3 regions of the Streptomyces sp. AHU1 genome follow, and region 1 is predicted to be linked to each of the others. Evidence: riboswitches for the same ligand, from Rfam matches in the RefSeq annotation. Region 1 holds a riboswitch; each other region holds the start of a gene.
What was found. A riboswitch is a leader RNA that binds a small molecule or an ion and turns the genes downstream of it on or off. The one in region 1 is predicted to bind cobalamin.

Region 1 (4,933 bases):
GCCGCCCGCGCCGGGGACCCGCGCGAACACGGGCTCCCGCCCGCTTGCGCCATTCCGCACGGGGTAGTCGATCACCCCTGGGCAGAACCTCACGCGCGGGGTCACCCCCGCGGCCGGAGCACCCCGTGACGCCCTGACCGACATCGGAAGGAGGGCACCGCTCGTGGTGAAAAGCCGTGCCGTCGCCCGGACCGGGCATCCGAGGCACGAGCGCCGCGGTGAAGCGCGGCTGCCCGCCGCGGCAGCCACGCTCATCGCCATCGCCCTGTACGTGGCACTTCCCCAGCAGCTCCTCGTCGCCCCCCGCTACGTGCTGCCGGCCCTGGAGCTCCTGCTGCTGGTGCCGCTCATCGCCATCAACCCCAGGAGGCTCACCCGGCAGACCAAGGTCTTCCGGTTCCTGTCGCTGACCCTCGTCCTGCTCATCGCCACCGGCAACCTCACCGCTCTCGGCGTCCTCATCCACCAGATGGTCCACGCCGAGGTGAAGGACGGGCGCTCCTTGCTGCTCGCGGCGCTGCAGGTGTGGCTGACGAACATCATCGCCTTCGGACTCGCGTACTGGGAACTCGATCGGGGCGGCCCCGTCGTGCGCACCCAGGCCCCCCGCGGCGACCTGCCCCTGGCCGACTTCCGGTTCTCGCAGGACGAGAACGACGACGCGGTGGAGGAGGTCGCCGACGGCGCCAGCAAAACCTCCGACTGGGTGCCGACCCTCGTGGACTACCTCTACATCTCGGTGACCAACTCGACGGCCTTCAGCCCGACGGACACGATGCCCCTCTCCGCTCGCGCGAAGCTCCTGATGAGCATCCAGAGCGTGGCCGCGCTCCTCACGTCCCTGCTGGTCATCGCCCGGGCGGTCAGCATCCTCCACTGAACGCCCGGGTGCGGGACCGGCCGGCCCGAGCAGGGTGCGCGGGCCTCAGGAATCCGTCGCGCGCCGAGGCGGGGTGAAGGTGTACAGGTCGAGGATGTCCGGCGGCGGTGCCACTCCCGGGCCTCCGGCGCGCACCCACGTCACGATGTCCTCGGTCGCGTCCGGGTCGTTGACGAGTCCGAGCCAGACCGGCCGTGCTCCCGCGGCCCGGCCCGCGGCGGACGGCTGCACGACGACGACGTTGGCCTGGTCGCACACGTCGAGGCACTCGGAGATACGCACCGGTACGTCCGCGCGCAGTCGCGCGGTCTGTACGGCGTGGTCCACTCCGGTCACCTTGGGACTGCCGCAGCAGCAGTCCCGGCAGACGACGACCCGGCACGGCACGGCGCCGCCCGCCCGCACGGGTTCTCCCGGTGTCTCTTCCAACGGCGTCTCGGGCACGGCGTGCCACTCCCCTCCCGGGGAGATCCGCCCCGGTGTCGTTCGAGGAGGCGACCGCGTGAGTCTCCTGGCTCCCGGGTCTTGGCCTGCTCCGCCTTCCCACCCCGGTCGGGGCGGTGGCCTGCCGGAGCTCACTCACCGGTCACAGTGGCGGGACCGCGCCGGATTCACACCGGCTTCCTCGTACCGCCGTCGCCTTATGTCGCCGGTCATCATCTCATCCGGCGACCTCGGCCCCGTGCCGCGTACGCCCCCGGGCGTCCACGCGCGTGACCTTCGCCACGGCAAGGTCAATACTGGGGGTGACAGCCCTCTCACCGACTCGCGTCCCATCACCTCACCCCATACACCTGACAGTCCGTCACTGAAACCGGGAGGTACCCATGAAGATGCTCATCAACGTGGCGGAGACGGTGGTGGCGGACGCGCTGCGGGGCATGGCGGCGGCCCATCCGGAACTGACGGTGGACGTCGACAACCGTGTGATCGTGCGCAGGGACGCCCCGGTCGCGGGAAGGGTGGGTCTCGTCTCCGGCGGCGGGTCCGGGCACGAGCCGCTGCACGGCGGATTCGTGGGCCCGGGGATGCTGTCGGCCGCGTGCCCGGGCGAGGTGTTCACGTCCCCGGTCCCGGACCAGATGCTGCGGGCGGCGGCCGCCGTGGACAGCGGCGCGGGCGTGCTGTTCATCGTGAAGAACTACACCGGAGACGTCCTCAACTTCGACATGGCGGCGGAGCTGGCCGAGGACGAGGGCATCCGCGTCGCCAAGGTCCTCGTCGACGACGACGTGGCCGTCACCGACAGCCTGTACACCGCCGGGCGGCGCGGCACGGGCGCGACGCTGTTCGTGGAGAAGATCGCGGGCGCCGCCGCCGAGGAGGGCGCGCCCCTGGAGGCGGTCGAGGCACTGGCCCGGAAGGTCAACGAGAACTCCCGCAGTTTCGGTGTGGCGCTCAGCGCCTGCACGACTCCGGCCAAGGGCAGCCCGACGTTCGACCTGCCGGCCGGGGAGCTCGAGCTCGGGGTCGGCATCCACGGCGAGCCGGGCCGGGAGCGGCGCGCGATGATGACGTCGCACGAGATCGCCGACTTCGCGGTGCACGCCGTCCTGGACGACCTCGCACCGCGCAATCCGGTGCTGCTCCTCGTCAACGGCATGGGCGCCACTCCCCTGCTGGAGCTGTACGGCTTCAACGCGGAGGTGCAGCGGGTGCTGGCCGAACGCGGCATCCCCGTGGCACGCACCCTGGTCGGCAACTACGTCACCTCCCTCGACATGGCGGGCGCCTCGGTGACCCTGTGCCAGGTGGACGAGGAACTGCTGCGGCTGTGGGACGCGCCGGTGAAGACGCCGGGGCTCCGCTGGGGCGTGTGAACCCGGTCGGTGTCGGTGGCCGGGTGCCGCCCGGCACCCGGCCACCGACCGACACCAGGCCGACTTCCGTACCACGCAAGGAGATTCCGTGCTGAACGCCGATTTCTTCCGCCGCTGGATGACCGTGACCGCCGCGTCGGTGGACCGTGAGGCGGAGCGGCTCACCGAGCTGGACTCGCCCATCGGTGACGCCGACCACGGCAGCAATCTGCAGCGCGGATTCACCGCCGTGACCGCCGCCCTGGAGAAGGACGCTCCGGACACTCCCGGTGCCGTACTCGCGCTCGCCGGAAGGCAGTTGATCTCGACGGTCGGCGGCGCGTCCGGGCCGCTGTACGGCACCCTGCTGCGCCGGACCGGCAAGGCGCTCGGGGACGCCCCCGAGGTCACCGGGGAACAGCTCACGGACGCGCTGCGCACGGGCGTCGACGCGGTCATGGCACTGGGCGGAGCCGCGCCCGGCGACAAGACCATGATCGACGCCCTGGTGCCCGCGGTCGACGCGCTCGCCGAGTCGTTCGCCGCGGCGAAGTCCGCGGCCGAGGAGGGTGCCGTGGCGACGACACCGCTGCAGGCCCGCAAGGGCCGGGCGAGTTATCTGGGCGAGCGCAGCATCGGGCACCAGGACCCGGGCGCCACGTCCTCGGCACTGCTGATCGCGGCACTCGTGGAGGCGGCCGGTGAGTGACACCGGGGAACGGTTCGTGGGCATCGTGCTGGTCTCGCACAGCGCCGCCGTCGCCGCGTCCGTCGCCGAACTGGCCACGGGCCTGGCCGGTGGCGGCACGCTCGCTCCCGTCGCGCCGGCGGGCGGCACCCTGGACGGAGGACTCGGTACCAGCGCGGACGTGATCGCCGCCGCCGCGGCCTCCGTGGACCGCGGCGCCGGGGTCGCCGTACTCACCGACCTGGGCAGTGCCGTGCTCACCGTCAAGGCTCTGCTCGCCGAGGGCGACGAACTCCCGGACGGCACACGGCTGGTGGACGCCCCCTTTGTCGAGGGAGCGGTGGCCGCGGTCGTCACGGCCTCGGCGGGCGCCGACCTCGCCGCGGTGGAGGCGGCGGCAGCGGAGGCGTACACCTACCGGAAGGTCTGAGGACCGGCGGGCGCGGGACCCGGGGCCGCGGGAGCGCTCCGCCCGAGCGCCGGGACGTACGGGATCCGGCAAGCGCGGGGGCCGGGGTCAGGCGATTCCGTCCGCCGCGACGATCAGGGCCGAGCGGATGGTGCCCGCCAGCTCCGCCCGGGCCGTCGCGGGATCGGGCTCCGCTTCGTCGGTGTGCCACGCGTAGTGCTCGACCGCCGCGCGCAGCGCCGCGTTGAGCATGGCTGCCTGGATCTCCGAGCGCAGGTCGACGGCGCCCAGCCCGGCGCGGTCGGCGAGCGCGCGGGCGAACGCCGGCTCGGCCTCGTCATGGGCCTGGAGCCAGACGGCACGCAGTCCCGGCTCGGTACGGGTGAGCCTCAGCAGCGTGCGGACCCTCGGCGGCTCCGGCATCGCCATCGTCCCCTCGCCGTTCGTGGACACCTGCTCCAGGGCGTCCTCCAGGGGAGCGCCCACGGGCCAGGCCCGCAGCGCCGCGGCGATCGCGTCGATGCCCGCCGCGAACAGCGGGCTCACACAGCTCTCCTTGCCCGGGAAATAGCGCCACAGGGTCCGCGTGGACAGGCCGACGGCCCGGGCGATCTGGTCCCCGGTGGTGGCGGTCACGCCCTGGGTCACGAAGAGTTCCACAGCGGCGCGGGCGATCTCCAGCCGGATCTCGGCCCTGCGTTCGTCGGTGAGCGGCGGCCGTCCGGTACGGCCCCGAGCCGGACCGGGGCGTTCGCCGATCGCGCCGTCCGGCACTGATGACTCCTCGGTTCCCGGTTCCGTCCGCGGATGCTGCCCAGGGCTGCGGTGATCCTAGCCATCTCCGCACCGCTCCGAGGACTTTCCGTCCCCTGGCGGCGACGAGCCGCACCGCGGTGGAGCGGTCCGGCGGGGTGGACGGGCCGGTGAGCCCACGGTCCGCCGGCCTCAGCCGTCCCCCAGGAGCTTCCGGGTCAGCCGCTCCCCCTCCGCCGCCGCGGCGCCGTGGTCCTGGACGGGCGACACCCGGGCGTTCTTGAACACGAGGTAGGTCACCCCGGAAGGCGCGCCGCCGCCGCGGGGATCCGGGCGGACACCGAGCCCCGCGGCCGTGGCGTACGAGGCCTCGCCGATGATGTCCTGCGGGCCGACGTCACCGA
Region 2 (4,933 bases), 2.1 Mb from region 1:
CGCCAAGCGCTTCCCCGCCCTGCGCAGGTCGCTGGTCAAGTACACCTCCCTCTACACCGCGCTCGCCGAGGTGTACGACGTCCACCTCGCCGAGGCCGAGGAGACCATCGAGACCTCGCTGGCGACTCCGCGCGAGGCCGGGCTGCTCGGCACCGACGTGGGCCTGCCCATGCTGATGCTCTCCCGTCACTCGCTCGACCGGCAGGGCGAGCCGGTGGAGTGGGTGCGGTCGGTGTACCGGGGCGACCGCTACAAGTTCGTCGCCCGCCTCAAGCGCCCGCAGGACTGACCCGTACGGAGCAACGCGCGGGCACGGGACACGCCTTGCCCTGCCCGCGCGCCCGACGACACCCGCGGGCTGCGGTGTTCCCTAAAGCCGCACCGTCCCCTAGATTGCCTGCGCGTTACTCAGGTGATCGATGAGGGGACGGAGTCGCCCGATGTCAGACCTGCCCGAAGTGAAACCACCCGTGGTGACACCGGTACGTGTGGTGATCGCCCTCTGTCTGCTCGCGCCCTTCGTGGCGATGCTGTGGGTCGGCTCCTACACGAAGACCGACCCGGCGTTCATCGGTGTCCCGTTCTTCTACTGGTACCAACTGCTGTGGGTACCCCTCTCCACCCTGCTGACGGTGATCGCCCACCAGTTGTGGCGGCGTGACCAGCGGGCCCGCACCTCCGCGAAGGAGGGTGTGGAAGCATGAAAGACGGTGTGAACGGCGTCGCTCTGGGCGTCTTCATCTTCTTCTTCCTGGCCGTCACGGTCATGGGCTTCCTGGCCGCGCGCTGGCGCAGGGCCGCCGACGAGCACACGCTCGACGAATGGGGCCTGGGCGGACGGTCGTTCGGCACCTGGGTGACCTGGTTCCTGCTCGGCGGCGACCTCTACACGGCGTACACCTTCGTCGCCGTACCCGCGGCGATCTACGCGGCGGGCGCGGCCGGCTTCTTCGCCGTGCCGTACACGATCCTGGTCTACCCGCTGATCTTCACCTTCCTGCCCCGCCTGTGGTCGGTCTCCCACCGGCACGGCTATGTGACGACCTCGGACTTCGTGCGCGGCCGCTTCGGCTCCAAGGGCCTGTCCCTCGCCGTGGCCGTCACCGGCATCCTCGCCACCATGCCGTACATCGCGCTCCAACTCGTCGGCATCCAGGCCGTGCTGGACGTGATGGGCGTGGGCGGCGGCGACTCCTCCAACTGGTTCGTCAAGGACCTGCCGCTCCTCATCGCCTTCGGCGTGCTGGCCGCGTACACCTACTCCTCGGGCCTGCGGGCCCCCGCTCTGATCGCGTTCGTGAAGGACACCCTGATCTACATCGTGATCGCGGTGGCCGTCATCTACATCCCGATCAAACTGGGCGGCTTCGACGAGATCTTCAAGGCGGCGAGCGCCAAGTACACGGCCGCGGGCGCCGGCGGGCTCGTCCCCGCCGAGGCGGGCCAGTGGACGTACGCCACCCTCGCGCTCGGTTCGGCGCTGGCGCTGTTCATGTACCCGCACTCGGTCACCGCGACGCTGTCCAGCCGCAGCCGGGAGGTGATCCGCCGCAACACCACGATCCTGCCGCTGTACTCGCTGATGCTGGGCCTGCTCGCCCTGCTCGGGTTCATGGCGATCGCGGCCGGGGTGAAGGTCACCAACGGCCAGCTCGCGATCCCCCAGCTCTTCGAGAACATGTTCCCCGACTGGTTCGCGGGCGTCGCCTTCGCCGCCATCGGCATCGGCGCGCTCGTCCCGGCGGCCATCATGTCGATCGCGGCCGCGAACCTCTTCACCCGCAACATCTACAAGGACTTCATCAACCCGGCCGCCACCCCGCGGCAGGAGACCAGGGTCTCCAAGCTGGTCTCGCTCCTGGTGAAGGTGGGCGCGCTGGTCTTCGTCCTGACCATGGACAAGACCGTCGCGATCAACTTCCAGCTGCTGGGCGGCATCTGGATCCTGCAGACCTTCCCCTCGCTGGTCGGCGGCCTGTTCACCCGCTGGTTCCACCGCTGGGCGCTGCTGGGCGGCTGGGCGGTCGGCATGCTCTACGGCACGATCGCCGCCTACGGGGTGGCCTCGCCGACCCAGAAGCACTTCGGCGGCAGCTCGAAGGAGATCCCCGGCATCGGGGAGATCGGCTACATCGGCCTGACGGCGTTCGTCCTGAACGTGGCCGTGGCCGTCGTCCTCACCTTCGCCCTCAGGGCGTTCAAGGCCCCGGAGGGCGTGGACGAGACCTCTCCCGGGGACTACACGGCCGACGCGGGCGACCCGGGAGTCCAGACGGAACTCCCGCCGGCCACGGCGGAGGCGAGCCACTAGGGGGCACGCCACCAGGGCCCACGGGCCGACGGGACGGGTCCCCGCGACAGCCGTGAACGACGGGCCGCCGGTGAAAAACCGGCGGCCCGTCGGCGCCCCGGCCGGACACACCGGAAAGCCGGGTATCCGGAGCCCGACGACATCCGTTTGCTCACCTACGAGTTGACGCTCCGGCACACTCCGTAGCGCTCTCGGACGCCCAACGGACACAACATGTGGGGGCAGTCCCGGAGCCCGGCACAAGATGTATGCTCATGGTCGCTGTCGCCGCAGGGGAATCCGGTGCGAATCCGGAACTGTCCCGCAACGGTGTACTTGTGCGTGTTCGCGTCTGCGTGTGCCCGTACTCGCGTCAGTCCGAGGACCTGCCGACAGCGCGCCCCGGCCGTCCGGCCCGGGTGCCGACGACGTCCGGGCCTCGCGGAATGGGCCGGTGGACGCGGTGTGTGCTGCCCGAAAGCGCTCCCGTGTGCCCCGCGCCCGCCGCGAAGCCCCGTGCCGAGCGAGGGAGAGCCCCAGTGACCATCGCGCCAGCCGATCCGGCTTCAGTGACCGCGCAGCAGGCCCCGGTGGAGACCGACGGTCCCGGAACCGCGCTGCTGCGGACCCTGACGGATCTGACCGCCGACCTCCCCGACGCCGACCCCGGCCGGGTCGCCGCCGCGGCGCTGCGCGGCCGGTCCGCCCGCGCCGACGAGGCCGAGCTGCGCGAACTGGCCACCGAGGCGGCCGCGGGTCTCATCTCCGAGGACCCCGCCTACTCCCGGCTGGCCGCCCGTCTGCTCGCGATCACGATCGCCGCCGAGGCCGCCTCCCAGGGCGTCACCACCTTCTCCGAGTCGGTCGCCGTCGGCCACCGCGAGGGCCTGATCGCCGACCGCACGGCCGCGTTCGTGCGGCTGCACACGGCCCGCCTCGACGCGCTGATCGACGCCGAGGGCGACGACCGCTTCGGCTACTTCGGGCTGCGCACGCTGCACAGCCGCTATCTGCTCCGGCACCCGATCACCCGCAAGGTCGTCGAGACGCCCCAGCACTTCATGCTCCGGGTGGCCTCCGGTCTCGCGGAGGACGACACCGTCCGCTCCGTGGACGAGGTCGCCGCGCTCTACCGGCTCATGAGCCGCCTCGACTACCTCCCCTCCTCCCCCACCCTCTTCAACTCCGGTACGCGGCACCCCCAGATGTCGTCCTGCTACCTCCTCGACTCCCCGCTGGACGAGCTGGACTCCATCTACGACCGCTACCACCAGGTGGCGCGGCTGTCGAAGCACGCGGGCGGCATCGGGCTGTCGTACTCCCGCATCCGCTCGCGCGGTTCGCTGATCCGCGGCACCAACGGGCACTCCAACGGCATCGTCCCGTTCCTGAAGACGCTCGACGCCTCGGTCGCCGCGGTGAACCAGGGCGGTCGGCGCAAGGGCGCGGCCGCGGTCTACCTGGAGACCTGGCACTCCGACATCGAGGAGTTCCTGGAGCTGCGCGACAACACCGGTGAGGACGCCCGGCGTACGCACAACCTGAACCTCGCGCACTGGATCCCGGACGAGTTCATGCGCCGCGTGAACGCGGACGGCGTCTGGTCGCTGTTCTCCCCCGCCGACGTGCCGGAACTGGTCGACCTGTGGGGCGACGAGTTCGACGCCGCCTACCGCAAGGCCGAGGAGGCGGGCCTGGCCAGGAAGACCATCCCGGCCCGCGACCTCTACGGCCGCATGATGCGCACCCTCGCGCAGACCGGCAACGGCTGGATGACCTTCAAGGACGCCGCCAACCGCACCGCCAACCAGACGGCGGAGCCGGGCCACACCGTCCACTCCTCGAACCTGTGCACCGAGATCCTGGAGGTCACGGACGACGGGGAGACGGCGGTCTGCAACCTGGGCTCGGTCAACCTCGGCGCGTTCGTGACCGGCGGGGACATCGACTGGGAGCGGCTGGACCAGACCGTGCGCACCGCGGTGACCTTCCTCGACCGCGTGGTGGACATCAACTTCTACCCGACCGAGCAGGCGGGCCGCTCCAACGCCAAGTGGCGTCCGGTCGGCCTCGGCGCGATGGGTCTGCAGGACGTCTTCTTCAAGCTGCGGATGCCGTTCGACTCGCCCGAGGCGCGCGCCCTGTCCACCCGGATCGCCGAGCGGATCATGCTCGCCTCCTACGAGGCCTCCGCGGACCTCGCCGAGCGCAACGGACCGCTCCCGGCCTGGGAGAAGACCCGTACCGCCCGCGGTGTGCTGCACCCGGACCACTTCGACGTCGAGCTGAACTGGCCGGAGCGCTGGGCGGCCCTGCGGGAGCGGATCGCCGAGGTCGGCATGCGCAACTCGCTGCTGCTCGCGATCGCGCCGACCGCCACCATCGCGTCCATCGCGGGCGTGTACGAGTGCATCGAGCCGCAGGTGTCGAACCTGTTCAAGCGCGAGACGCTCTCCGGCGAGTTCCTCCAGGTCAACTCGTACCTGGTGGCCGAGCTGAAGGAGCTCGGCGTGTGGGACGCGCAGACCCGTGAGGCGCTGCGCGAGTCCAACGGCTCGGTCCAGGGCTTCACCTGGGTCCCGCAGGAGGTCCGCGACCTGTACCGCACGGCGTGGGAGATCCCGCAGCGCGGTCTGATCGACA
Region 3 (4,933 bases), 440 kb from region 1:
CCCGACCTCGGCGAACACACCCTCTCCCGCGGCCGCGCCCAGGTCCGGATGTACCGCGACCCGCTGGCCACCGCCCGGGAGTGGCGGGAGCGGGCGGCCGCCAACAAGTGGTCCATCCGCGACCTCGTCATCGAGACCGGGAACCGGCAGGCCTTCGTGGGCAGCCCGGCGACGGTCGCCGAGGCCATCGACCACTTCGTCCAGGCCGACGCCTCCGACGGCTTCATCCTCGTCCCGCACATCACCCCGGGCGGCCTGGACGCCTTCGCGGACACCGTCGTCCCGCTCCTGCAGGAGCGCGGCACCTACCGCACCGAGTACGAGGGCAGCACCCTGCGCGACCACCTCGGCCTCGCCCACCCCGACGCCGGGGCGCCGACCGCCCCGCACCTGTCCGCCGACCACTGAGGAGGCCCCAGCACATGTCCGACATCCCTCTCGGCGTACTCGACCTGGTTCCGGTCTCCTCGGGTTCCACGGCCGGTGACGCGCTGCGCAACTCCATCGACCTGGCCCGGCGGGCCGAGAGCCTCGGGTACGCCCGCTACTGGTTCGCCGAACACCATCTCAATCCCGGTGTGGCCGGAACCTCGCCAGCCGTCGTCATCGCCCTGACCGCCGCCGCGACCTCGACCATCCGGCTCGGCGCCGGTGCCGTGCAACTCGGCCACCGCACCGCCCTGTCCACCGTCGAGGAGTTCGGTCTGATCGACGCGCTGCACCCCGGGCGCCTCGACCTCGGCCTCGGGCGCTCCGGCGGCCGGCCGTCCGGCAAGCCCGCCGTCCCGCCCGCCACCGTGACCCCGGTGGTCGACGGCCGCGCCCCGAACGGGCTGCGCATCCCGCCCCGCTTCTCCTTCGAGCACCTTCTCGGCTCACCGCGGATCGCCCTGCAGCGCACCCTCCTCCAGCAGCCCGGCGCACAGTCGCAGGACTACGGCGAGCAGATCGACGACATCCTCGCGCTGCTCGCGGGCACCTACCGCTCGCCGGACGGCGTCGAGGCGCACGTCGTCCCCGGGGAGGGTGCCGACCTGGAGGTGTGGATCCTGGGCAGCAGCGGCGGACAGAGCGCCGAAGCGGCCGGCCGGGGCGGGCTCCGGTTCGCCGCGAACTACCACGTCAGTCCGGCCACCGTGCTGGAGGCGGTGGAGGGCTACCGCGCCGCGTTCCAGCCCTCCGACGTCCTCGACAAGCCGTACGTCAGCGTGTCCGCGGACGTCGTCGTCGCCGAGGACGACGAGAAGGCCCGCGAACTCGCCACGGGATACGGCCTCTGGGTCCGCAGCATCCGCACGGCCGAGGGGGCCATCGAGTTCCCCACCCCGGACGAGGCGCGCGCCCACGTCTGGTCGGACGCCGACCGGACGCTCGTCCAGGACCGCCTCGACACTCAGTTCGTCGGCTCCCCGCAGCGGGTGGCCGACCAGTTGGCGCAGCTCCAGGAGGCCACCGGAGCCGACGAACTGCTCGTCACCACGATCACCCACGGACACGCGGACCGGGTGCGGTCGTACGAGCTGCTGGCCGAGGAGTGGCGCACACGGTGACCCACCGCCTCTGCCGGACGTCCCTCGCCCGGGGACCGCCGACCAGGACGGGAACCCGGACACCACCGGTGTGTACGGTGGCGGGAAGATCGCCGTGACCGGCGAACCGGCCGGACCGTGGAAGGAACCACCGAGATCATGCGCGTCATCGTGGCCCGTCGGCCGGCGGAGGTGTCCGGATGAACGGCACCGGGACATCGGGCGCCGGGGATCCCGTCCTGCTGCGCACCGAGGGACGGGCCGCCCGTCTCACCCTCAACCGGCCCAGGGCCCTCAACGCCCTGAACCACGAGATGGTGCGCCGGATCGACGGGGCGCTCACCGCCTGGGAACACGACCCGGCCGTCGAGACCGTCGTCGTCACCGGCGCCGGGGAACGCGGACTGTGCGCGGGCGGCGACATCCGGGTCGTCCACGACGACGCGCGCGACGGGGACGGCACCGCGTCCGCCGCCTTCTGGCGGGACGAGTACCGCCTCAACGCCCGTATCGCCCGCTATCCCAAGCCGTACGTGGCGGTCATGGACGGCATCGTCATGGGCGGCGGCGTCGGCGTCTCCGCGCACGGCAGCGTCCGGATCGTCACCGAACGCTCGCGGATCGCCATGCCCGAGACCGGCATCGGTTTCGTCCCCGACGTCGGCGGCACCCGTCTGCTCGGCCTCGCCCCGGGCGAACTCGGCACCCACCTCGCCCTGACGGGCGCCTCGATCGGCGCCGGGGACGCGCTGCTGTGCGGCCTCGCCGACCACTACGTGCCCTCCGCCTCGCTCCCGCGACTGCTGTCCGACCTCGCCGACCGGCCCGTGGCGGAGGCCCTGGCCGCGCACGAGCGGCCCGCGCCCCCGGCGGAACTCGCGGAGCGGCGCGGATGGATCGACGCCTGCTACGAGGCCGACACGGTCGAGGAGATCGTCCAGCGGCTGCTCGCGGCCGGTGACCCGTCCGCCAAGGAGACGGCGGAGATCCTCCTCGGCAACTCGCCCACCGCCCTGAAGGTCACGCTGGCCGCCCTGCGCCGCGCCCGGCGGCTCGGCTCGCTGGAGCGCGTCCTGGACCAGGAGTACCGCGTGTCCTGCGCGGCCCTGTCCGCCCCCGACCTGGTGGAGGGCGTCCGGGCCCAGATCATCGACAAGGACCGCGAGCCGCGCTGGTCCCCGGCCACGCTCGCCGAGGTCACCGACGCCGACGTCGAGCGCTTCTTCGCCCCGCTCGGCGAGCGTGAACTCGGCCTGTCCGACGGGGCCTTCCGGTCGTCGTGAGGACCCGTCACCTGGGACGAGAGGAAGATCACCCCGGTCGGCGCGGTCTTGGCCAGGTACGCGGCACGCGGTACGGTCGGTCCGATATCGATGACGTCAAGACGGAAGCCGGCGGAAATCCGGCACGGTCGCGCCACTGTGAGCGAGACGCCCCAGCCACGCTGGGCGCCCCGTGAGTCAGACCCGTAGGCGGCATCCTGTGCACCACCGAGATGGGACGCGAACTCCCGAGGAGGTCCTGCCATGGCGCAGACCGTCGCCCAGCCGACAGCCACCACCCCCGCCATCCCCGCCAAGCTGCCGATCGGTGCGATCGCCCCCTGGGCGGTCTTCTTCGGCATCCTGATGCTGGTCCTGCTGTACTTCGTCGGCGCCGAGCAGGGCGCCACCTCCGTCGTCTCCGGCGAGGACGTCCACGAGTGGGTGCACGACGCCCGCCACCTGCTCGGCTTCCCCTGCCACTGACCCGAGGGGACCGCGCACACCCATGAACTCCGCAACGGTAAGAAATCTCCTCGTGCGGGGCATGCTCGCCGGCCTCGCGGCCGGTGTACTCGCCCTGGTCGTCGCCTACTTCCTCGGTGAACCGAGCGTCGACAGCGCCATCGGCCTCGAGGAGGCCCACGCCCACACCCACGAGCACGGGCACGAGGTCGAACTCGTCTCCCGGAGCCTGCAGTCCACCGCGGGCCTGGCCACCGGCGTCCTGGTCTACGGCGTCTCCTTCGGCGGCATCGCCGCGCTCGCCTACTGCTTCGCACTGGGCCGCGTGGGCCGCTTCGGACCGCGCGCGACCGCGCTCCTGCTGTCCGGGACCGCGCTGCTGGCCGTGTACGTCGTGCCGTTCCTGAAGTACCCGGCCAACCCGCCGGCGGTCGGCGACGCCGACACCATCGGCAAGCGGACCGCCCTGTACTTCCTGATGATGGTCCTCAGCGTGCTCCTCGCGGTGGGCGCCGTCATCCTCGGCAAGCGCCTCGCGCCGACCCTCGGCACCTGGTACGCCACCGTCACCGCGGTGGCCGCCTTCGCCGTCGTGATCGGACTCGCCTACCAGTTCCTGCCCGTGGTCAACGAGGTCCCGGGAGGCTTCCCGGCCACCCTGCTGTGGCGGTTCAGGCTCTCCGCACTGGCCATCCAGACCGTCCTGTGGGGTGGATTCGGCCTGGTCTTCGGCGAGTTGGCCGAACGCATGCTCAACCCCCGGCCCGCCGGGGCACCTTCGGGCCGGTCGGTCCCGGCCGCGAACTGAACCCTCCGGCACCGACGCCACAGGCCCCCGGATCACTCCGGGGGCCTGTGGCGTTCGCGCGGTCCACCGCGGATATGAGCGGTGGCAGGGCTCCGACCTGCCCCGCCACCGCCGTCCAGGTCAGCGGCCCTCGCCGCCGAACACCTCCAGGATGCGCTCCGCCGCGAGCGTCGCCGTCAAGTCGCCCTCGCGGACCTGCCGTTCGAGCTCGGGGGCGAGAGCCCGTACGGCCCGGTCGGCGTGCAGCCGGCCGAGCAGTTCGTCCCGGACCATGTTCCAGGTCCAGTCCACCTGCTGGTCACGGCGCTTCTCGGCGAGGGCGCCGGTCGAGTCGAGCAGCGTCCGGTGCTGTTCCAGACGGTCCCAGAGGGTGTCCAGACCGGCCGACTCGCGGGCGCTGCAACTCAGCACCGGCGGCGTCCAGACGGCGTCCTTGCCGTGCATCAGCCGCAGCGCGCCCGCCAGTTCACGCGCCGCCGACTTCGCGTCGCGCTCGTGCGGACCGTCCGCCTTGTTGACCGCGATCACGTCCGCCAGCTCCAGGACGCCCTTCTTGATGCCCTGCAACTGGTCCCCGGTACGCGCCAGCGTGAGCAGCAGGAAGGAGTCGACCATGTTCGCGACCGCGGTCTCCGACTGACCGACACCGACCGTTTCCACCAGCACCACGTCGTAGCCGGCCGCCTCCATCACCACGATCGACTCGCGGGTCGCCTTCGCCACCCCGCCGAGCGTCCCGGCGGTGGGGGAGGGGCGGATGAACGCGGCCGGGTCCACGGCGAGCCGCTCCATCCGGGTCTTGTCACCCAGGATGGAGCCGCCCGTACGGCTGGAGGACGGGTCGACGGCGAGCACCGCCACCCGGTGCC

Region 2: it holds a riboswitch for cobalamin, as region 1 does, so the genes downstream of both, ACICHK_RS26430 (ribonucleoside-diphosphate reductase subunit alpha) here and ACICHK_RS35180 ((2Fe-2S) ferredoxin domain-containing protein) in region 1, are expected to answer to the same signal.
Region 3: it holds a riboswitch for cobalamin, as region 1 does, so the genes downstream of both, ACICHK_RS37080 (CbtB-domain containing protein) here and ACICHK_RS35180 ((2Fe-2S) ferredoxin domain-containing protein) in region 1, are expected to answer to the same signal.

Annotation. Positions count from the first base shown of each region.
Region 1 covers NZ_CP174283.1:7,954,206-7,959,138, reverse strand. The annotation lists gene ACICHK_RS35185 (hypothetical protein) at 164-880, shown strand; gene ACICHK_RS35180 ((2Fe-2S) ferredoxin domain-containing protein) at 926-1,324, opposite strand; cobalamin riboswitch at 1,385-1,509, opposite strand; gene dhaK (dihydroxyacetone kinase subunit DhaK) at 1,708-2,700, shown strand; gene dhaL (dihydroxyacetone kinase subunit DhaL) at 2,789-3,388, shown strand; gene ACICHK_RS35165 (PTS fructose transporter subunit IIA) at 3,381-3,797, shown strand; gene ACICHK_RS35160 (TetR/AcrR family transcriptional regulator) at 3,885-4,550, opposite strand; gene ACICHK_RS35155 (glycoside hydrolase family 75 protein) at 4,722-4,933, opposite strand, start outside.
Region 2 covers NZ_CP174283.1:5,898,590-5,903,522, reverse strand. The annotation lists gene ACICHK_RS26445 (GntR family transcriptional regulator) at 1-289, shown strand, start outside; gene ACICHK_RS26440 (DUF3311 domain-containing protein) at 441-704, shown strand; gene mctP (monocarboxylate uptake permease MctP) at 701-2,311, shown strand; cobalamin riboswitch at 2,550-2,699, shown strand; gene ACICHK_RS26430 (ribonucleoside-diphosphate reductase subunit alpha) at 2,830-4,933, shown strand, end outside.
Region 3 covers NZ_CP174283.1:8,393,689-8,398,621, forward strand. The annotation lists gene ACICHK_RS37065 (NtaA/DmoA family FMN-dependent monooxygenase) at 1-408, shown strand, start outside; gene ACICHK_RS37070 (LLM class flavin-dependent oxidoreductase) at 423-1,550, shown strand; gene ACICHK_RS37075 (enoyl-CoA hydratase/isomerase family protein) at 1,730-2,812, shown strand; cobalamin riboswitch at 2,869-3,015, shown strand; gene ACICHK_RS37080 (CbtB-domain containing protein) at 3,056-3,277, shown strand; gene ACICHK_RS37085 (CbtA family protein) at 3,300-4,064, shown strand; gene meaB (methylmalonyl Co-A mutase-associated GTPase MeaB) at 4,185-4,933, opposite strand, start outside.